DNA from 4 places in the Ochrobactrum quorumnocens genome. Region 1 is predicted to be linked to each of the others. Evidence: predicted binding sites of a transcription regulator. Region 1 holds the regulator's gene; each other region holds the start of a gene.
What was found. The regulator PhoB, encoded in region 1, activates phosphate uptake and scavenging genes when phosphate is short. The targets are predictions, from matches to a motif close to TGTCATNNANCTGTCAT.
Positions count from the first base shown of each region.

Region 2: a site for PhoB is predicted at 3,117-3,133, ahead of ugpB (sn-glycerol-3-phosphate ABC transporter substrate-binding protein UgpB). Genes of this name have one in related genera too.
Region 3: a site for PhoB is predicted at 3,779-3,795, ahead of CES85_RS13720 (DUF1045 domain-containing protein). Genes of this name have one in related genera too.
Region 4: a site for PhoB is predicted at 2,568-2,584, ahead of CES85_RS13060 (RNA degradosome polyphosphate kinase). Genes of this name have one in related genera too.

Region 1 covers NZ_CP022604.1:2,539,129-2,544,812, reverse strand. Annotated here, with positions in the region: gene CES85_RS21885 (cell wall hydrolase) at 1-851, opposite strand, end outside; partial or broken gene CES85_RS21880 (IS5 family transposase) at 1,658-2,343, shown strand; gene phoB (phosphate regulon transcriptional regulator PhoB) at 2,595-3,281, opposite strand; gene phoU (phosphate signaling complex protein PhoU) at 3,614-4,336, opposite strand; gene pstB (phosphate ABC transporter ATP-binding protein PstB) at 4,470-5,243, opposite strand; gene pstA (phosphate ABC transporter permease PstA) at 5,306-5,684, opposite strand, start outside.
Region 2 covers NZ_CP022603.1:331,239-336,922, reverse strand. Annotated here, with positions in the region: partial or broken gene ade (adenine deaminase) at 1-1,152, opposite strand, end outside; gene CES85_RS01700 (serine hydrolase domain-containing protein) at 1,194-2,690, opposite strand; gene ugpB (sn-glycerol-3-phosphate ABC transporter substrate-binding protein UgpB) at 3,214-4,515, shown strand; gene ugpA (sn-glycerol-3-phosphate ABC transporter permease UgpA) at 4,588-5,469, shown strand; gene ugpE (sn-glycerol-3-phosphate ABC transporter permease UgpE) at 5,481-5,684, shown strand, end outside.
Region 3 covers NZ_CP022604.1:880,173-885,856, reverse strand. Annotated here, with positions in the region: gene dusA (tRNA dihydrouridine(20/20a) synthase DusA) at 1-844, opposite strand, end outside; gene CES85_RS13730 (HAD family hydrolase) at 1,161-1,835, shown strand; gene CES85_RS13725 (alpha-D-ribose 1-methylphosphonate 5-triphosphate diphosphatase) at 1,855-2,994, opposite strand; gene CES85_RS13720 (DUF1045 domain-containing protein) at 2,998-3,729, opposite strand; gene CES85_RS13715 (sugar kinase) at 3,951-4,883, shown strand; gene CES85_RS13710 (aldose epimerase family protein) at 4,870-5,684, opposite strand, start outside.
Region 4 covers NZ_CP022604.1:740,693-746,376, reverse strand. Annotated here, with positions in the region: gene ppx (exopolyphosphatase) at 1-227, opposite strand, end outside; gene CES85_RS13060 (RNA degradosome polyphosphate kinase) at 224-2,368, opposite strand; gene CES85_RS13055 (zinc-finger domain-containing protein) at 2,717-2,971, shown strand; gene CES85_RS13050 (FAD-binding protein) at 2,979-4,184, shown strand; gene CES85_RS13045 (VOC family protein) at 4,181-4,666, opposite strand; gene CES85_RS13040 (VOC family protein) at 4,708-5,124, opposite strand; gene CES85_RS13035 (winged helix-turn-helix transcriptional regulator) at 5,286-5,684, shown strand, end outside.

The DNA of each region.
Region 1 (5,684 bases):
GCAGGAGCCGTTTCATCAAATGTCGGCTGGTAGCTTGCCACCTGCGTCAGCACCGGCTTTTCAGCTGGCTTAACGGGCAATGCAGCCAAACGATCACCACGCGCCTGCGGTCCCACACCTTCATTCTGCTGAACTTCGGTTGTCTTGGATGCCTCAGCCAATGCAACCTGTACAGTCGGCTGAGCCTGTGGAACCGGCACATCCTGTTGATCGGTTACATTGTAGAATGGACCTTCCGGCATGGACGGCGACTGAGGTGTCGAAGCATATGCCAGATTATACGGGGTCTGCGGTACTGGATTTTCCAGTGCGCCATCGCGGCCACGCTTTTCATAGAAGGAATTGCCGCCAGCAACCAGCACGTAATGCATATTGCGATAAGGGAATTTAAGGCCAGCGGTGTGGAAGAACATTGAATTCTTCAGCGATGGATGGCGCTTGCCCTTGAGAACGGAGTCAGCTGCCGCCTGAACATCCGGCAGAGCCTTGGAATTCATCTTGCGGGATAGAACGCCCGGTGCAAACTGGTTCTTCTGACCGACAACGCCGCAGATCGTATCCGGATAACTGCCCGATGCGAGACGGTTCATAACGACAGTGCCGACAGCCATCAGGCCATCAGGGCTTGAACGGTTTGATTCAAAGAACATCGCACGTTCGAGGCATTCGCGGTCTCTGGCGGTATAGGTGAAAGTCTTGACACCATTGACCGTCTTGACGTGGCTGGCCGCCGCCGTCTTTTCCGTTTTGGTCTTGGCGGTGCCTCCGGTCGTCGTGCAACCTGTCACCACGAATGGAGCAACCAGAAGCCCTAGAATAACGGGCAGTTTCCACTTAGCAGCGCGCGTCAACGGCTCAGTCTCATCGTTAGGACCCTTAACTGATCCAACCTGGCCTCCGCCCCGCAAAAGGCGTTTGAAACCTGGCTGTGGTGCCACTGCATAAAACTATGCAGCAGATCTGAACTAACAGAGCAGCCGTTGTGCATCCAATCGAGACACTCGGCGCTCCAGCCAAATAGAACGAAAATCAAAAAATAAACGTTCTGCTGTCACTCATTGCATTCAAGGTTTTGGAATTTTTAGGCCAAAAAAAGGCGAACGGTCAAATTCCTAAAATGACAAAGCCACCAAAACGGTGGCCAATCGAACCCGAATCCAGAGTTTAATTTCTCCCACAAACCCCTTAAATTTATTAACAAATCCTTAACGTAATTTAGCAAATCTTATAAGTTATTGATTTAACGCGATTCAATTTGCTGAAATACAGGCCACATCGCTGCCTTATTTCGCTGATGTTTCAAGATTTTACGCAGCCACGTTTTTTAACTTTTCAGATGCTGTTTTTGGCACCGATTTCACGGTTCCTTCAACTTTGTCACGATCGATGTAACATCGCGTGATACTGGTCATTTTGGCACGTTATGGATGTCCATTTCCGAATCGGAAGGGCTTTGACTGAGTCGCGCCGCTCGCTCCCTTAGAGCCGTTTCGATCTGATTTATCAGACCGCCGCCCTCCCCCTTTTATTTGAAGCATAATCTTATCGATCCCCGGTTCACGCTGGTTGGATTATGCTCTAGGCTCCAAACCCAATTAAACATTTGATCAAATTACTTCTTCATGATTCACTCTCCTGATAACGGGAGTTTTGGAGCATGGCAGGAGAATTCTGGCTTGATGATCGGCAATGGGCAGTGATCGCTCCTTTGCTTCCAACGAACCAACCCGGCGCGCATCGAACTGACGACCGCCGGGTGATTAGCGGCATCATCCATGTGCTGCGCACTGGCTGTCGGTGGCAGGATTGCCCCGCTGTCTACGGTCCCTCGACAACCATCTACAATCGTTTCCATCGTTGGTCTGCCAAAGGCATATGGCGGCAACTATTCGAAGCACTGGTGCAGACGACCAATCGCGACATTCACATGATCGACAGCACCACCGCAAAGGCGCACCGATCTGCTGCTGGCGGAAAAGGGGGGCGGAAGCTCAAGCCATCGGTCGATCGCGAGGCGGCAGATCGACAAAAATACATGCTGTTGTCGATGGTTGTGGCCGCCCAGTCGCACTGAGAATAACCCCTGGGCAGCGCGGTGACGCTCCCATTGCCATCCCACTGCTTGAGCCACTGCCGCCAAGCAACCTGTGCGCTGCCGATACGGCTTACGATAGCAACGCGTTACGCGATTTTCTCAAAGCTCGCGGCACTGAACCGGTCATTCCAAATAATCCGACCCGTAAGCGGATCAAACCTTTCAACCCAATTGCCTACCGCCGCCGAAACATCATCGAACGCACCTTTTGCCGCCTCAAGGACTGGAGGAGGGTCGCGACACGATATGACAAGCTCATGCTGAACTTTACAGCCACATGCTATATCGCTGCCATCGTCACATGGTGGCTCAATTGAGTCTGGACCCTAGAGCGCATCCCGAAAAGTGTGAAACGTTTTTCGGACAAAGATGCGCGTTAAAACAGATAATTAGAGCGCCGATCTGATCCAATCAGATCGAAACGCGCTCTAATGCAAAACGGCCCGTCACATTTTCAGTAACGGGCCGCTTCTTTGACGTTCTACATGTCGGGACTTTATTACCCGAAGGAATAGCCTGCGCCCCGCACCGTGCGGATTGGATCGAGGGCACGACCGACATTGATCGCCTTGCGTAATCGACCAACATGCACATCAACCGTGCGGTCATCGACATAGATATCTGGACCCCAGACACCATCCAGCAACTGGCTGCGAGAGAACACGCGGCCCGGTGACATCATGAAATATTCGAGCAAGCGAAACTCTGTCGGTCCGAGACGGACTTCCTTTTCCTTGCGGTAGACGCGGTGCTGCTGACGGTCGAGAACCAGGTCCCCAACCTTGAGCACGTGCGAGAGAACGCTCGGATTGGCACGGCGCAGCATGGCTTTAACCCGCGCAAGCAGTTCCGGCGTCGAGAAGGGCTTTACGACATAATCGTCAGCACCGACACTCAAACCCCGGACACGTTCGCTTTCTTCGCCACGCGCGGTCAGCATGATGATCGGCAGGCGCTCGGTTTCCGGCCATTGGCGCAGACGACGGCAAAGCTCGATCCCCGATACACCGGGAAGCATCCAGTCCAGAATAAGAAGGTCCGGTACGTTTTCGCGCAGCGTGATTTCGGCTTCATCGCCGCGCAACATCGCATCAACCTGATAGCCTTCGGCTTCGAGATTGTAGCGCAAGAGCACACTCAGGGCTTCTTCGTCTTCAACCACAGCAATCTTGGGTGCCTGTGACATCCAGTATTTCCTATCCAAAATTTAGAGCGCGTTTCGATCTGATAGAAACAGATTTCGCTCTAACTCATTGTTTAACGCGGATCCTGGCCGAAACCGCTCGGCACTTTTCGGGATGCGCTTTTTTCTTCACCGCGCAACTTGTCCAAAAACCGCTTCGCACTTTTTGGGATGCGCTTTTTTCTTCACCGCGCATCTTATCCAAAAAACCGCTTCACACTTTTTGGGATGCGCTTAGGCTCCGCGGAAGATACAAGCCCCCGATCGACCGCGTGCCGTCGCGTTATTCTTACTCATGCATACATTCTGGGCCGTAAATAGCGGCACCAGTGTTCTTAGGATTTACGCGCCTCATCCACGACAATGCCGTGGCTCAGGTCTTCTTTCGGGCGTTCCGCAGGCATTTGCAGGCCGGTCACAATATAATAGACCGTCTCCGCAATGTTGGTTGCGTGATCGCCGATGCGCTCAATGTTCTTTGCGCAGAACAGAAGATGCGTGCAGGCTGAAATGTTGCGCGGATCTTCCATCATATAGGTGAGCAGCTCGCGGAACAGCGAGGTGTACATCGAGTCAATTTCGTCATCGCGGTCGCGAACGACATTGATCTGCTGCACCGAGCGCGTTGCATAAGCGTCGAGCACATCTTTGAGCTGGGTCAAAGCGAGTTCGGCCAAAGTTTCAAGCCCGCGATAGAGCTTGACCGGCTGGCGTGATTCCGAAACGGCGGCAACACGCTTTGCGATGTTTTTACCAAGATCGCCAACGCGTTCCAGATCGGCGGAGATGCGGATCGAGCCGATAATCTCGCGCAGATCGACAGCCATTGGCTGGCGCTTTGCAATGATCATGACTGCCTTGTCGTCAATCTCACGCTCGCTTGCATCAAGGATGAGATCATCGGAGATAACGCGCTGAGCAAGCGCATTGTCCGCGTTGACAATCGCTGCAACGGACTGCTCGACCATACGTTCCGCATGACCACCCATTTCGGCGATCTTATGGGTCAGGAACTGCAGTTCTTCGTCGTAAGCGGTGACGGTATGCTGAGACGCCATAATAGACCTCAATTAAATTGCGGGGAAGCCGAACAGCTGTCTTCTCAAATCAGCCGTCGCTCCTGCTCATCTTTACCACGCATTATCCTACGCAAAACCGCTTCACACTTTTGCTGGAAATGCTCCAATTATTTTAGCCAAAACGACCCGTGATATAGTCCTGCGTACGCTTCTCGGTCGGTGCAGTGAACATCACATCCGTGTCGCCCACTTCCACCAGATTGCCCAAGTGGAACATTGCGGTGCGCTGCGAAACACGAGCTGCCTGCTGCATGGAGTGTGTGACGATTACGATCGTGTAGTTCTGACGCAGCTCGTCGATAAGCTCTTCGACCTTGGCAGTCGCAATCGGATCAAGGGCTGAGCACGGCTCATCCATCAGGATGACTTCCGGGCTGACCGCAATCGCACGTGCAATGCACAGACGCTGCTGCTGACCACCTGAAAGACCGGTTCCGGCATCGTGCAGGCGATCCTTCACTTCTTCAAAAAGGCTGGCCTTCTTGAGGCTGGTGACCACGATTTCTTCGAGATCGGTCTTGTTGCGTGCCAGACCGTGAATGCGTGGACCATAGGCCACGTTCTCAAAAATAGTCTTTGGGAACGGATTGGGTTTCTGGAACACCATGCCAACGCGAGCACGCAATTCAACAACGTCGATCTTCGGATCGTAGATATCTTCGTTGTCGAGCGTGATCTTGCCAGCGATACGGCAGCCTTCGATCGTATCGTTCATACGATTGAGCGAACGCAGGAATGTAGACTTGCCGCAGCCCGAAGGACCGATCAGCGCCGTCACCATCTTCTCCGGAACGTCCAGATCAACTTCGAACAGAGCCTGTTTCTCGCCATAAAACACGCAGACTTTGTCGCCGCGCATCTTTATGGAGGGGGCGTTGGCGTTCATCTTTTCTCCTACGGCTTTTTCGAGAGATCGTTCGGTCATGAGATTCATCATTTCTCTCCCGTTTACCAGCGGCGCTCAAAGCGGCGGCGCAGAATAATTGCTGCAATATTCATGACTGCCAGGAACAGGAGCAGGACGATAATAGCGCCTGATGTCCGTTCTACAAAGGCACGCTCAGCTTCATTCGCCCACATAAAGATCTGCACAGGCAGAGCCGTTGCAGGGTCCATCGGCGTTGCAGGCATATTGGCAACGAAAGCCACCATGCCGATCAGAAGCAATGGTGCTGTTTCACCAAGCGCCTGAGCAAGACCGATAATCGTTCCGGTCAGAATGCCGGGCGCTGCAAGCGGCAGCACATGGTGAAACACCATCTGCGTTTTTGAAGCACCAAGCCCAAGAGCTGCTGCGCGGATCGACGGCGGCACGGCGCGAAGTGCG
Region 2 (5,684 bases), on a different replicon from region 1:
GATTGTGATCTGAAGCTTGATGCACTAACAGTTGGCGCTTTCACGCTGTTGCGACCGACTTCCGCAACTGATCCACGCGTTGAGAACAGTTCTTCCGAAACCACCCTGCCCGCAGACAGAACGATTTCAGCATTGCAGCCTTCAAGAGTGTCGACGATCACGAGATCGGCGCGCTGCCCCGGCGCAACAAGTCCGCGATCAAACAGCCCGAAAGCGCGCGCTGCCGAAACACTTGCCGCGCGATAAATAGCAAGCGGTTCAACACCACCAGCAATTGCCGTGCGGATGAGATAATCAAGATGGCCCTGATCAGCGATATCGAGTGGATTGCGGTCATCCGTGCAAAGCGCCAGAAACTGCGAGTGCCTCTCTGTGATAATCGGCATCAAAGCATGCAGGTCTTTGGAAACCGAACCTTCACGCACAAGCACATGCATACCCTTGCGCATCTTTTCGAGCGCTTCCTCAGCACTTGTCGCCTCGTGTTCAGTGCGGATACCGGCTGCGATATAGCCATTCAGATCTAGCCCTCGCAGCAGTGGCGCGTGACCATCTATGTGGCGTCCCTGAAAGGCTTTGAGCTTCGCCATACATTCAGGGTCTTTCGACAAGACGCCCGGAAAGTTCATGAACTCAGCAAGCCCAATAACCTTGGGGTGGTCGGCAAAAGGCAGCAGATCGTCGATCAGAAGTTCGGCACCAGAGGTTTCCATATGGGTTGCAGGCACACAGCTTGAAAGCTGCACCCGAATATCCATGATCGTTTCCAGCGAGCTATCGAGGAAGTATTGTAGGCCTTCGACGCCCAGAACGTTGGCGATTTCGTGCGGATCGCAAATAACTGTGGTGACACCTTGTGGCAGTACGCAGCGATCAAATTCATGCGGGGTCACATTGGATGATTCAATATGCAGGTGCGTGTCGATGAAACCCGGCACGACGATGCGGCCCGAAATATCGATTTCCTGCTTGCCCCGATAGGTGCCAAAGGTGCCCACGATGCGATCACCGCTAATCGCAATATCGCTTTCAACGAGTTCGCCCGTCACGAGATCGAAGAAGCGGCCGCCTTTCAATACGATATCGGCGGGTTCGCGACCGGCACCTTGATCGATCATCTGCTCAAGCATTGGCTCACTCCATTCACATCATTTTCGGAATCAATTTTCCGAAAATAACACAATGAAGCTTGTTCAACGCTGATATTCAATCATGCGGCTGCGGTTAAGAACCAGTTCAAGACGATCTTTGTCGAGCATATGGATACAGATGCGCTTGTGCCAAGGCCCATCGCGCAATGTGAACAACGCCCGGCCATTTCCGAGGTCTTCCAATGGCATGACCTGTCGCGTTGGGCCAATTCCCATAATGATATGGCCGTTATCGATGGTGAAGGAGGCACCATAAAGTCGTGCGGCCCACTGGCCATCAAACTCTTTGCCTGCGGGGCGAGCGGTTACAGACTTCAATTCGCGCGCTACATGGCCGATTTCGCCTTGCAGCGCATCACCAGTCCAACGCAGCTTCATTGGCGATGACGGTGACAACGACGAGAACCAATCATCGCCGATATTGTAGAGACGATCTTCAGCACCAAGGTAATTGGCGACGCCTTCACGCATCTCGATCCAGAATGGCCCGGCTTCCGTTACGTATAATCCGTCTGGAATAGTGCAGCTGGTATCAGGCAGATCCAACCCGTTGAGCGCTGCCATGCAGTCACGCGCGATTTTATAAGTGTCAGCGTCTTCGCGGTTACTAACAACTATCATGCCGGTTTTCTCAGCCGGATCAAGCATAAAATAGCTTTTGTAACCCGGATGCGATCCGCCATGACCAATGAAGCGCTTTCCGTCAATTTCATTCCAGCGCAAACCGAGACCATAGCCGGTCGGTCGACCATCGTTGAGAAACCGCTCGATCGAAAGTCTCGAAAGCAATTCGTTTAACGACCCTTGGTCTTCCAGGAGAGTCTGCGCCCATTTAGTCAGCGCCATACCACTACCTGCAAGACTGCCTGACGCGGAAAGCTGAAGGCCAGCCGCACTTTCCTGCCATTTGTCTCCAGACTTCCAATAACCCGGCGCAAGTCCTTTGACAGGATCGGCCCAAACATTGGGGACATCAATGGAATCGCTGATATCGGATTTCACAAAATCCTTGAAAAATAGTCCTTTACGCTCAAAGGCTGCTTCAACAAGCCTATAACCGGTATTTGAATAGGAAATTTCGCTACCGGCGTTAAAGTTCAGCCGGTTGATTGTTGAAAGAAATTCTAGAAGGCTTTCCGCATTGGTATGCGTGTAGACAGACAGCCCCAAAAGCGTCAGGCACTCGCGCACATCCGGCAAACCCGCCGTCATATCAAGCGCCCGTCCGACAGAAACGTCAGCTAATGGGCTTTGCAGCTCCGGCAGATGATCTCCAAGCCGATCATTGAGGCTAATCACATCGGCATGGTGCAGTACCATGGCACAGAAAATATGCTTGGTTATGGATGCGTAACGAACAACCGTGTTGGCTGTAAAAGGAACGCCTGTCGCGAGACTTTCCAAGCCACCGGCATATGCAAACTTCACGCCCTGCGGATCAAACCCGATAATAACGCCGCCAGGTTCGTTCTTGCCCCATGTTCTGGAATAAAGCTTTGCAGACAATGAAGCTGCATTCCAGTCAGTGCGAATGGGCATAAAAACTCCGTCATGCGGTTTCCGGAACAGAAAACTGCTCCATATATGCGAATACTCTAGTTCCTGGTTGTAAGGGTTGACTATATATTGAGCGCCACCAACAGCAATCCTCACAGGTTGGGAGCCACATAATTGAGATTCTTGCACTCACGCAAGCCCCTGAGTTTACTGAATTTTATATAGCGCTCTTGATGGGAGCAGGAAGGTCGTTTCAATTCTGCAGAGTGAAGAATGGACGAGGGCACAGTTTGTGAGTTGGCTAAAGGGCCAAGAGCTGTTGTTGTTATGCTAAAGCGATATCTTGAAAAGCTATCCACATCTTCTCCCCAATATTATCGATTCTTTTTCGTTTTTTTTCCTTTTAACCATTAACATTTTCGGTTTTATTCTATTAAAGCGATCTAGAAGTTGATCCAGTGAAATTGCAGTCATATAAGTGTAATAACAATAATGCAGGTTCCGGCACCCTGAGCGGTGGATTCCACTCTCGATGTTCACGCAACCTCATTTCCGAGGAGGAAATATGCTTACCCGTCTGATCACGACTTCGGCGCTGACTGGCGCCCTTGCCCTCACCATTGGTTCGCAGGCTTTCGCACAGACGGAGCTTAGCTGGTGGCACGGCATGACCGGTGCCAACAACGAAATGGTCAATGAACTTTCCAAAGAGTTCAATGAAAGCCAGAGCGAATACAAAATCGTTCCGGTCTATAAGGGCAGCTATCCTGAAACGTTGAACGCAGGCATCGCCGCATTCCGTTCAAAGCAGCCACCAGCAATCATTCAAGTTTTCGATGCCGGTAGCGGCGTCATGATGGCCGCCGAAGGCGCGATGGTTCCAGCAGCTGAAGTGCTCGAAAAGGGCGGCTTCAAGTTCGACAAGTCGCAGTACCTGCCGGGTATCGTTGCCTATTATTCGAAGCCAGACGGCACAATGCTGTCCTTCCCATACAATTCGTCTTCGCCGATCCTTTATTACAACAAGGACGCTTTCAAAAAAGCTGGCCTTGACGAAAACAACCCACCAAAGACCTGGCCGGAAGTTTTTGAAGCAGCCAAGAAGATCAAGTCGAGCGGTGCATCTGCCTGCGGCTTCACTTCGACCTGGCTCACCTGGATTCAGACTGAAAACTTTGCTGCCTGGAACAATGTTTCCTACGGCACCAATGAAAACGGCCTCGGCGGCACCAACGTCGAACTCAAGATCAACGAACCGCTTTTCGTTGAGCATTTCCAAGCCATCGCTGATCTGGCCAAAGACGGCACTTTCCGTTATGGCGGGCGCGTTTCTGAAGCCAAACAGCTCTTCACCTCGGGCGAATGCGCAATGCTGACGGAATCTTCGGGCGGCCTCGGTGATGTCATCAAGTCAGGCATGAACTACGGCATTGGCCAGCTTCCTTACTATGAAGGCCATGGCCCGCAGAACACTATCCCGGGTGGTGCCAGCCTCTGGGTCTTTGCTGGCCTCAGCGATGAGCAGTACAAGGGCATTGCTCAGTTCTTCAACTTCCTTTCGCAGACCAAAATTCAGCAGAAGCTGCATGAAAAGTCGGGCTACTTGCCAGTGACGATGGCTGCTTATGAAGCAACGAAGAACTCGGATTTCTATGAAAAGAATCCGGGCCGTGAAACACCCATCCTCCAGATGATGGGCAAAGCACCAACGGAAAACTCCAAGGGTGTGCGTCTCATCAACCTGCCGCAGGTTCGCGATATCCTCAATGAGGAATTCGAAGCCATGCTAGGCGGTAAGCAGGATGCAAAGACTGCGCTTGATAACGCCGTAAAACGCGCAAACGAAGCGATTGCAGCAGCACAATAATCTGATGAACTAGAGCGTGCCGCCTGCCCTTAAAAGGGTTTGGCGGCATTGCTATCCGCAAGGAAACTTCCCGTGCAGAAAGTCACGTTTCCAAACAAGATCTTACCCTACTTCCTGCTGGCTCCGCAGATCATATTGACTGTGATCTTCTTTTTTTGGCCAGCAAGTCAGGCGATTTATCAGTCATTCATGCGCGAAGACGCATTTGGACTGAAATCTACATTCGTTGGGCTCGCCAACTTCACCACCGTTCTGGCTGATCCCAATTATCTGCATTCCTTCAAGGTAACGATTGTCTTTAATCTTTTGACCGCATTTGTAGCCATGGGCGCAGCATTGTTGCTTGCAACGGCCGCTGACCGTGTCATTCGCGGCAAGACATTTTATCGTACATTGTTGATCTGGCCTTACGCTGTGGCACCCGCTGTTGCTGGTATGCTTTGGCTTTTCATGTTCAATCCTGCCATGGGTACGCTTGCGTATCTGCTGCGCAGCTACGGAGTTGCATGGGACCCACTGCTTAATGGTAATCAGGCGATGGCCATGATTGTGGGTGCTGCGGCATGGAAACAGATTTCCTACAACTTCCTGTTTTTTGTTGCAGGCCTTCAGGCAATTCCGAAATCACTCATTGAAGCGGCGGCTATTGACGGCGCGCGCGGTGCACGACGGTTCTGGTCAATTGTGTTCCCGCTTCTGGCACCAACCACATTCTTTCTGTTGGTGGTCAACACGGTTTATGCCTTCTTCGACACATTCGGCATTATTCATGCCGTCACCGGTGGCGGCCCTGCCAAAGCTACTGAAACCCTGGTCTACAAGGTTTATAACGACGGCTTCGTCAATCTTAACCTCGGCTCCTCATCGGCGCAGTCGGTTATTCTGATGATTATCGTGATCGCCCTGACCGCATTCCAGTTCCGCTTCATCGAGAAGCGCGTGCATTATTCGTGAGTGAGGCGACCATGATTGAAAAACGCCCAGTCTCCAATCTGTTAGGCCATCTGATCCTGATCATTGGGATCATCGTTGTAGCCTTTCCGATCTATTACACCTTTGTCGCTTCGACGCTGACCTCTGGCGATATCATTCGCCCGCCAATCCAGCTTGTGCCCGGTGGACACATGATGGAGAACTATGGCGATGCCATTTTCGGTGGCGTTGAGCGG
Region 3 (5,684 bases), 930 kb from region 1:
CGCCATCCGCAATGTGCCGATCAACATAGTCGCACATTGCCTCAATGATTTCGGTCATATCCGTAGGCTTTTCATCATCTCCATAAATGAGATGATCGACGTCCGCGAGCAATGCCGGATTATGATAAGCGGCACGCCCAAGCATGACGCCATCCAGATGATCGAGATGCGATATCGCATCTTCCAGAGTGCTTATACCGCCATTGATACCAATGAATGGCGCATCAAGGCGCTGTTTGAGACGATAGACACGATCATAATCAAGCGGCGGAATATCGCGATTTTCCTTTGGAGACAGCCCTTTCAGCCATGCTTTGCGGGCATGAACCCAAAGCGCATCAGCGCCTGCTTCAAGAACCTGATCTGCAACTGCATCCAGTGCCACTTCCGGGTCCTGATCATCAACGCCTATCCGGCATTTGACTGTGACGGGCACCGAGACAACTTCCTTCATGGCGGCGACGCAACGTGCAACCACTTCCGGTGTCTGCATCAGACAAGCGCCGAATGTGCCGGACTGAACACGGTCAGACGGGCAGCCGACATTGAGATTGATTTCATCGTAGCCGAAGCCAGCGCCAATTCGTGCAGCTTCCTGTAATTTGACCGGATCGGAACCGCCAAGCTGCAAAGCAATGGGATGTTCCGTTACATCAAATCCCATGAGACGGTCACGTGGGCCATGGATTGCCGCATCAGCGACAACCATCTCTGTGTAGAGCAAAGCACGCTTGGAAAACAGGCGGTGAAAATAGCGACAATGGCGATCCGACCAGTCGAGCATCGGCGCAACAGAGAACCGATGATCTGGATAGTTGTGATTTTTATTTTTTATTTCAGTCATTTAAACAACAATCCTGAGAATGCGATTCATCCAGATGTTTGGCGTTTTATCTGGCTATGGGTTGATACACCCTGCATCAAGTCGCGCAAAAAGCCATAAACGAAGCAAATGATCAAGTTTTGTCGTTTGGGCCAAGGTTTTCAATATAAGAAGCTTGTGTGATTTTTCACGGTATGGCGGACGCAAAAGCAGTCAAAGACAATCATTGTGTTGAATACTGTGACTTTAGCCAATTTTCCGCATTAAGATCAAAAACCGAACACGCCCACCTGATTCTGGCTTCCGTTTCTGGCCTTAAAATTCGAGGATCTTCATTTTGACCGACCTATCTCCCTTCAACAAAACATTCGACGCTTTTCTGTTCGATATGGACGGCACAGTGCTGAGTTCCATTGCAGCAACTGAGCGTGTCTGGGGCGAATGGGCAATCCGTCATGGTATTGATCCGGTCACATTTGTTCCAACCATTCATGGCGTGCGTGCTGTCGATACCGTCCGCAGACTGGGCCTGCCACATCTTGATCCAGACACGGAGGCCAAAATCCTGCTTGATGCGGAAATGGCTGATCTGGATGGGATCGTAGCCATTGAAGGTGCGCTTGACTTCCTGAACTCGCTACCGGAAAATCGCTGGGCAATCGTTACCTCGGCACCAATTGAACTGGCGCGGCGGCGTTTGCAGGCCGCAGGCTTGCCAATGCCTAAGACAATTGTTTCCGCTGAAGATGTTGAGCGTGGAAAACCAAGCCCTGAATGCTTCCAGCTCGGTGCAAAGAGGCTCGGCTTCGATCCTCATAATTGTCTTGTGTTTGAAGATGCCCCAGCTGGCATTGTCGCTGGCGAAACCGCTGGTGCGCGCGTCGTTGTCGTAACGGCAACGCACCCGCATTCGCCGGAAACATCGCACAAAAGCATCAACAGCTATCTCGAACTTAAGCTGTCTGTGGACGATGTAACAGGGCAACTTTCACTGACAGATGCTGAGACCTGAAACAAATAAACGGCGCGTGTCAGATCACGCGCCGTCCTTCGCGCCAAACGGTGCGAATGATCGGTACGTGCTCGGCAATCTGCACACGCACCAGATCACCACGCTTTCCAATTGCGATTTCACCACGATCCTGCAGGCCAACGGCTTTTGCCGGATTGCTTGATACCAGCTTGATCGCCTGTGGAAGCGTAATTTGCTCCATGACATCTGCCATGAAGAATGCCGATTGCATCATGCTTGCCGGAATATAATCAGACGAAATAATATCGAGATGACCGGCTTCAGCCAATTCGCGTGCCGAAACATTGCCAGAATGCGAACCACCACGCACCACATTGGGCGCGCCCATCAGAACCGACATACCCGCTTCCTTGGATGCCTTGGCGGCCAGATGTGTTGTTGGAAATTCAGCAACGCGAATTCCCTGCGTACTTGCTTCTGCAACGTGATCCGCTGTGGCGTCATCGTGGCTGGCCAGAACGATGCCGCGCTCAAGGCAATCACTGGCAATCGCCTTGCGGGTCGGTGCCGAATGTCGCTGTGACTGGCCCATACGCTTTTCGCAATAGCGTATGAATTCTTCTTCGGTCACTCTGAGCTTGCTCATGTAGTAGGATTTGTAGGTTTCAATATCCGTGAACTGCCGCTGTCCCGGTGCATGATCCATCAGTGAAACCAGTTTGACCAGCGGATGCACGCCAAACCGCTCGAATGCACTCAGGCAATCAGGTGCTGAAACCTCGCACCGCAAGTGCAGAAAATGGTCGGCGCGCAAACGTCCTGCCTCACGCCCCTCTGCGATTGCTGATGACAGCTTACGCATATCATCAATACCCGTCTGCGCTTCATCGTCGAAGCCGATCCGCAAAGCATCAAAGACTGTCGTAATGCCGGAAGCGGCAATCTGCGCGTCATGAGCCTGAACCGCAGCAATCGGATTCCAGCGCACTTTCGGGCGTGGCGCATAATGGCCTTCGAGATGGTCAGTGTGCAACTCGACCAGTCCCGGCGTCAAATAATCCCCTTCCATGTCTTTACCAGACACGGACGAGCCGGATGAAATATCAACGATGACACCATCAGCTATTTTAACGGTACCGCTGATTACTTCGTCAGGCAGAACAATATTTGCATTTTTTAGAACAGTTTCCGTCGTCATTCCTCAAGGCCTTCCCACAGCCCGAGAGGACCGTTTTGACACCTTAGTACCACCGGTCATCGGATGCAGCGAATGAATCTCGAATGGTGCGCCTTTTTCCGGTTCCACAAAGAGCGCAAGATTGGCGATTTCTACCGGATCATCCAGAACAGGCGCAAAAAAGTCGTCAAGCACGCGTTCGACATGCGGCCGCTGCTTTTCATCGACTGGTCCGGTCAGCGTCATATGAAAGCGAAACTCATCGAAAACGTAAGGATAGCCCCAGCGATCAAGGTTCTGGCGCTGCCCTTCGCTCAATCGTTCTGGACGACGCTTGGCAATTTCCGCATCCCGCAATGGCGCGCGAAAACGATCAAACGAAACCACCACGTCATTGGCAAGCTGATTGAGTTCAGCCACAGGCTCTTCCGGCACGAGCGCAAAGAACGGGCCAATACCCTGCAATTTCAGGCGTGGTATGACGAATGGCGCGCTCGAAGATGCGAAATACATCAGCGCGGAAAGCAAATCGCTTTCCTGATAGGTCTCGTCCAATCGGAAAGGCGCTTTCAACGTGCCATGAAAACCATAGCGGCGCGGCTCCTCGGTCAGTGCGGCAATATCTTCGGCCGCAAGCGTTCGAATCGCAGGAACCTTAACCGGCTCTCCACTAAACGCACTTCGCCCAAGCCAGTTGGCGGCAACTTTCAAAAGCGCATCGCCTGACGGCGGCGTGAAATAAATCGCGTAACGCATAGTGATTCCTCTCTTGGCGGGATCGTTACACGCAGATTGTGGCAAGTCGATAAAGGGTAAGTGACATCTGGATTTTACATCACCGCAAATTCCTATGGAGTACCCTGCACTTCTTCAACGCTCTAAATTATTGAACCTACGCATGGTGCTTTCCAAAAACTGGTTCAGATTTTTGGACTGATACTGTAGGCGTACGTGCGGATAGAAACGAGGAGATAACTATGGGTGGCTTTGCGTCGATCGGTGAGTGCATGATCGAACTGTCCGGCGGTGGCGATGATCAATGGCGCATGGGATATGCCGGCGACACACTGAACACCGCCTGGTACATGCGCGCGCTGAAAGACCAATCGTATCCCGTGGAATATGTCAGCGCATTTGGCGAGGACGATTTCTCGCAGAAGCAACGTGCTTTCCTCACATCAAATGGCATCGGCATTGCGCACAGCCCCATTATCAAGGGCGTCCATCCTGGGCTATATGCGATCACGCTCAATGGCGCAGAACGTTCGTTCACCTATTGGCGCAGTGATGCAGCAGCGCGACGCCTCGCAAACGACCGAAATGCCTTAAAAGCCAGCCTGGCTGGCCGCGATATGATCTACTTCTCGGGCATTTCAATTGCCATCGTCTTCCCGGAACATCGCGAAACTCTGTTCGAAATCTTACGTGAATGCCGCGCAGAAGGCGCCCGCATCGCATTTGATCCGAATTTCCGCCATCAGCTCTGGCCTGATCGCGAGGTCGCAAAGAAAGTCATCAGCGAAGCCATGCAGATTGCCGATATCGCGCTGCCGACTTTCCCCGATGAACAGGCGCTCTTTGGCGATGCGACGGCGCAGGCCTGTGCGGAAAGACTTATTGGTCTTGGTGTGAAGGAAATTGTGGTCAAGGACGGCACAGAGCCCGCGCTTGTTATAGCGGACGGCGAGCAAACCCTCATTCCATCCGTCAAAGCCAATGCGGTTGATACGACAGGTGCTGGTGACAGCTTTAACGGTGGTTATCTTGCCGCACGTATTGAAGGCTTATCGCCCGTTGAAGCTGCACGCAAAGCACATGCAGTTGCAGCGCGCGTAGTGGAAATTCGCGGCGCGCTGGCTCCAATGGAACACGCACGCGCCGCTTATCTCAACGAAACTAATCCCGCGTAAACGTAAAATGGCTCGTCTGGGCGTAAACTTCGCCCGGACGTAAGATCGCTTGAGGAACGTAGGAATATTCCAGCGAACCCGGCCAGACCTGCGGCTCCAGACAGAACCCTGCATGCTTGCCGTAAGGCTTGCCCATTAAACCAATGCAATCATTGGCCATTGTATTGCCGGCATAAAACTGAACGCCAGGCTCCGTCGTCTCAACATCAAGGCGAATACCGGACCGCGCACCTTTAACGGACGCACAGGGGCGCAACGGACCGCGTGCCGCCGTCATGCAGAAATTGCTGTCATATTCGACTTGCTTGCCGTCCTCCTTGAAGCGGACTGGACGGAAATCGCGGAAATCATAAGGCGTGTCTTTGACGGGCAAAATGCGCCCATCGGGAATCAGTGCCTCATCGACCGGCATATAGGCATCGGCTTCGATCTTTAACTGGTGATCGAGTATGTCGCCCTCTCCGCCATCATCAAGATTGAAATAGCTGTGATGGAGAAGATTGCACACCGTTGGCTTATCCGTCACTGCTTCAAGACGCACAATCAAAGTACCCTTTGCATTGAGCATATAGGTGCAGCTTACATTGAGATTACCGGGGAACCCCATCTCTCCATCGGCTGCAAGTGTGGCGAGCGTAACGAAATCAGATCCAGAGCCGGTGACTTTCCAGACGCGGTTTCCAAGGCCTTTGCTGCCGCCATGCAGATTATGAATTCCCTGAAAATTCGCCTCGACATCATATGTCTTTCCATCAAGCACAAACCGCGCATTGCGGATGCGATTGGAAAAGCGACCGGCGA
Region 4 (5,684 bases), 790 kb from region 1:
CGGAACCGCTTCAAAGCGCGCAATGCTATATCGACAGATTTTTCATTAAGCTTGCCGGTCTTGGCCAATCCCTTGCCAAGACCACAGAGAAGCTTTTCATTAAAAAGCACCGTCGGCGAACGAACGATGCCTTCATAAACCACGACACGAATCGAGTTGGACCCAATGTCGATGACCGCGACGGGCTTGAGGCCTTTCAAACGGCCTTGTGCGACTGCTGGACTCATGAAGTCGTGTTTCTTTCCGCCTGCGCACGTTTACGATGCGCAATCAGGCGGGGGGCAGATGACTTCAGCGACTTTCCGCGACCCGACAAGCTTGGATTTGTCATGAAATATTCCTGCGCGTTGAAAGCTTCTTCTCCAGCTTCTTTTTCTATCCGGCGAGAGGTACCATCCGCAAGTAGCTGATAGCTCTGCTGGTTATCAATTATGTTGGCAAACATGATCTGCGACAGGATTTGCTGATGCACGGTGGCATTGGTGATGGGCACCAAAGTCTCAACACGGCGGTCGAGATTGCGTGGCATCATATCGGCTGAACCGATATAGACGATTGCCTTGCCGGAAGGTAGGTCATGCCCGTTTCCAAAGCAAAATATGCGGCTGTGCTCAAGAAAACGTCCAACAATGGACTTTGCGCGGATGTTATCTGAGAGACCCGGAACACCCGGTCGCAGACAGCAAATGCCACGCACCACCAGATCGATGTGAACGCCTGCCTGACTTGCCTTATAGAGTGCATCAATAATCTGTGGATCGACGAGCGAATTCATCTTCATCCAGATCGCAGCAGGCTGTCCGGCCTTCGCATTGGTGATTTCGTCTTCGATGTGCTTGAGGATTCGCGTGCGAAGCGTCAGCGGTGAAATAGCGATTTTCATCTCTTCAGCCGGTTGCGCATAGCCCGTGATGAAATTGAAAATATGCGCTACATCGCGCGCAATATCGGGATCAGATGTAAAGAACGACAGATCGGTATAGATACGCGCCGTGATCGGATGATAATTGCCGGTACCCAGATGCACATATGTGCGCAGTCTCTGGTCTTCACGACGCACCACGAGCGACATCTTCGCATGTGTTTTCAGCTCAATGAAGCCGAACACAACCTGCACGCCAGCGCGTTCAAGATCACGTGCCCAGCGAATATTGGCTTCTTCATCGAAACGCGCCTTCAGTTCGACAAGCGCCGTAACCGACTTGCCTGCTTCAGCAGCATCAACCAGTGCGCGCACAATCGGGCTGTCATTGGAGGTGCGATAAAGCGTCTGCTTGATCGCCAGCACGTCCGGGTCTGCAGCGGCCTGACGCAGGAACTGTACTACAACGTCGAACGATTCATATGGATGGTGGACAACGATATCTTTCTCGCGAATCGCTGCGAAACAATCGCCGCCATGTTCGCGAATACGTTCTGGGAAGCGCGGATTGTAGGATATGAACTTGAGATCATCGCGTGGAATCGACACGATTTCCGAAATCATGTTGAGCGCAAGGAGGCCTTCCAGAACGCTAATCCTGTTTTCCGATACGCCAAGCTCGGTTGCAACGAAGACGCGCAGCGCCTCAGGGATTTCTGAGTCAAACTCAATACGGATGACCTGACCGCGCCGACGACGCTTCAACGCAGTTTCAAAAAGACGGACGAGATCTTCCGCCTCTTCTTCCACTTCGATATCGCTGTCACGAATGATGCGGAATGTTCCTGCGCCACGCACTTCATAGCCCGGGAAAAGGCGGCCAATGAACAGGCTGACTGCATCCTCAATCGTGATGAAACGGTAAGCATTCTGTTGCTCGGTCGGCAGCTGGATGAAACGCCTGAGCGCAACAGGAATACGCAGGAGTGCGGTCATCGGATGGCTGTCGAGGCGGCGCGCGAGTTGCAGCGCAATGGAAAAGCCGAGATTGGGAATAAACGGAAACGGATGAGCCGGGTCGATGGAAAGCGGAGTCAGAACCGGGAAAATCGTCTCAAGGAAATGATTCTCAAGCCAGTCCTTCTCCGTCTTCGACAAAGCCAACGGACGCACGATTTCGATACTCTCTTTTTCAAGCTCCTCACGCAGCGTGCGCAGACGCTCCTGCTGGCCTTCCTGGAGACGTCCTACCTCCTCCAGAACAAAATCGAGCTGCTCTTGGGGAGTGCGGCCATCAGCACTGCGCATGGCAACACCAGCGCGCACCTGTGCAGCGAGCCCCGCAATGCGGACCATGAAAAACTCATCGAGATTGGCTGCTGAAATGGACAGAAATCTTAGGCGCTCAAGCAAGGGCTGGGTTATATTCGCAGCTTCTTCAAGAACACGGCGATTGAACTGCAGCCAGGAAAACTCGCGATTGACGAAGCGCTCAGGGCTTTGCATCAGCGCCGAGGTCTGGTCATCGTTCAAAGCTTCGTGAGCGTTTTGAACTTTGCCGGTGTTCTTGCCCGCAGAAACATCAGTTGCTGCCTCTGTGGTCACATCGGAGGTCAAATCTGTGGTTTGGGGTGCCATAACGCTGTTTTCGTTCATTTTTCCTGTCCCGGCTTTTACCGGAAAATCCCGGCGCGACCATAAGCCTATGGCTGTCATATGACAGTTTGATAGCAAACCGCTTGAAATGTCTCCAGAATTGATGAAAACGCTTCCAGAAACAAGCCGTTCGCGGTAAACCCACCCCAAATAGCCATCCTATTCAGATGTCGCGATCCACAAGCACCGGAGCGTATCATGTCCGATCACATCATCCCACACTTCCAGAATGACGCTGGCCATAATGCCATTGAGATCGGCGTGAAGGAATTCATGTGCGTCGGCGCGAATCCTCCTTTCGATCATCCACATGTCTTCCTCGACATGGGTGATGAGAGCGAAGTCGTCTGCCCTTATTGCTCGACGCTCTATCGCTACAATGCGCAGCTTCATGCTGATGAAACTGTTCCAGCGGGCTGTGTCTACGAAGCCCCTGCCGACAAAGCTGCCTGAAAGTAGCTTGGGCAAAGGGCGCATATTGATTGCAGGAGCAGGCGTTGCAGGATTAAGTGCAGCGCTTGAGCTTGCAGCCAGAGGTTGGTCAGTAGAGCTTTTCGAAAAAGCCAATGCACTCTCTGAAGTTGGTGCGGGCCTGCAATTGGCCCCGAACGCCATGCGCCATCTGCAACGCCTTGGCATTGCCACCAGGCTTTCCACACAAGCTGTTACGCCTGACGCGCTTTTCCTGATTGATAGTCGCAGCGCACGCCCTCTTCTCGCAATGGAGCTTGGCGATAAAGCACTCAAGCGCTGGCATTACCCTTACCTTGTCTGCCACCGCGCCGACCTGCAATCAGCTCTACTTGCTGCTTGCGTGGAAAACCCGGCCATAGACATTAATCTCGGCTCGGAAATCATTCGACACGAAGTCATTGGCCAAGCGATACAGGCTGAGGTTCGTCGCGGAAACGTAACTGAGACCATTGAAGCGCATTATCTGCTCGGATGTGACGGTGTATGGTCTGCAGAACGGGCAAATGCTGCGCAAAGCAAAGCCCGCTTCAGCGGACATATCGCGTGGCGCAGCACGATCGCTACCAGTGATTTGCCCGCATCCTTCACAAATGTACTGCCGCTGAAAAAAGCTGTGTCGGCATGGCTTGGTAAACAGGTTCATTTCATCGCCTATCCGGTCAAAGGTGGGACACATTTCAATTTCGTCGCGATAACAGGCGGCGAAAATCCGGGCGAAGGCTGGTCAAAGGTCGGAGACCACGAGCAGCTCAAATTTATTTACAAGAAATGGCACCCAGCAGTTCGCGATGTGATCGCCACAGCGCCAGAATGGACCTATTGGCCATTGTTCGAGATGCCGGATGCGCAATACGTCTGCGATGGACGAACAATCCTGCTTGGTGATGCTTCTCACGCTGTTACGCCTTTCGGGGCGCAAGGTGCGGCCATGGCCATCGAAGACGCGGCAACACTGGCAGAAGCACTAGACGCTGCCGATCAACAAGCGGCACTTCAGCATTTCGACAAAGTGCGTAAGGAACGGATCGCAGCTGTCGCCAAACGTGGGCAGCTGAACCGGTTCGCCTATCACGCGACCGGTGTCTTTGCGCTCGGCCGCAACATGCTTTTTGCCATACGCAGTCCAGATTCTTTCCTGAAAGACCTGGACTGGCTGTATGGTTATGATGCCGTTGCGGTCGTGCAAAATTAACGGGCGTCTCGGGCAGCTTCCAACGTCGCGATATCAATCTTGACCATTGTCATCATGGCATTTGCGACACGCTGTCTGACGTCTGACGCACCGTCCTGCAAAATATCCAGCAGAAATTCCGGCACAATTTGCCAAGCGAAGCCATATTTATCCGTCAGCCAGCTACATTCCATGGCCGAGCCGCCTTCCAGCAACCTATCCCAAAAAGCATCAAGTTCCGCTTGATCCTTGCATTTCAGAATAAGCGACGTGGCCGGATTGAACTTGAACTGTGGTCCGCCATTCAAGGCCGTCATCGCCTGCCCATCGAGCGTGAAATTTGCAGTCACGACGTCGGTTCCTCCGGTTTGATGGCCATGTTCAAACCGAATGAAGCCATCTATTGATGCCGGTCTTCCCAAATCGCGGAAGAGCGACACGTAATAATTGGCTGCCTCTTCGGCCTTATTATCAAACCAGAGGCAGACTGTTAAACCAGACATGGATTTCTCCTCCCATATGTCTCAGCCCCTATGTCTTTGCGTTAGCCCATGGCTTTGGCAGCTGCTTCCATATCCATCCACATCAGTTCCCAGATATGGCCATCGAGATCTTCAAAGCTGCGGCCATACATGAAACCATAATCCTGCTTTGCAGCAGGATCCGCCCGACCGCCAGCCTTCACGGCCTTCTCAACCGTTTCATCCACTTCCGTCTTGCTGTCCGCTGACAAGCAGATCAACACTTCGCTTGTAGCATTCGCATCTGAAATCTTCTTTGGCGTGAACTGGCTGAATTTATCGTGACTGAGGACCATTGCGTGGATGGTGTCGGAAAACACCATGCAGGATCCTGTTTCATCCGAGAACATCGGGTTTTTGGTCGCGCCTATCGCTTCATAAAAACTGGTTGAGCGCGCAACATCTTTGACGGGCAGGTTCACGAAAATCAATTTAGGCATGTTATTCCTCCATTGGTGGGCTTGAAGCGCCCATTTTACATTTTGGTTTTCTATCGCCTGCCCGACCCCCTTGGCGATATAGTCGGGTTTAATGAATCGGCCAGCCCCAACCAACCTAAGTTCACTTGCACATAATGACAGGTAAGTTATAATTAGCAACTATGAAGTTAGAAAAAGTAACTAAATCCGACAATCCAACAGCAAGACGCAGCTATGATGATGCATGTGCTGCGGCTCATGCCCTTGATTTGATTGGTGAACGTTGGGCATTGCTCGTCATTCGTGAATTGATGTTTGGGCCTAAGCGCTTTAGCGATTTGCGCGCCGACCTACCCGGAATAAGTGCCAATGTCCTCACCCAGCGGCTAGAGGGATTGGAAGAAGCTGGCATTCTACGCAAATCGAAGCTCCCGCCTCCCGCCTCAGTAAAAGTCTATGAATTGACCAAGTGGGGCTACGAGGCCGAACCGATTCTACAGACGCTCGGCCGATGGGCGGCCCGTTCACCCAGCCATGACCCAAACTTACCTATCTCAACCACTTCGTTCCTGCTTTCGCTC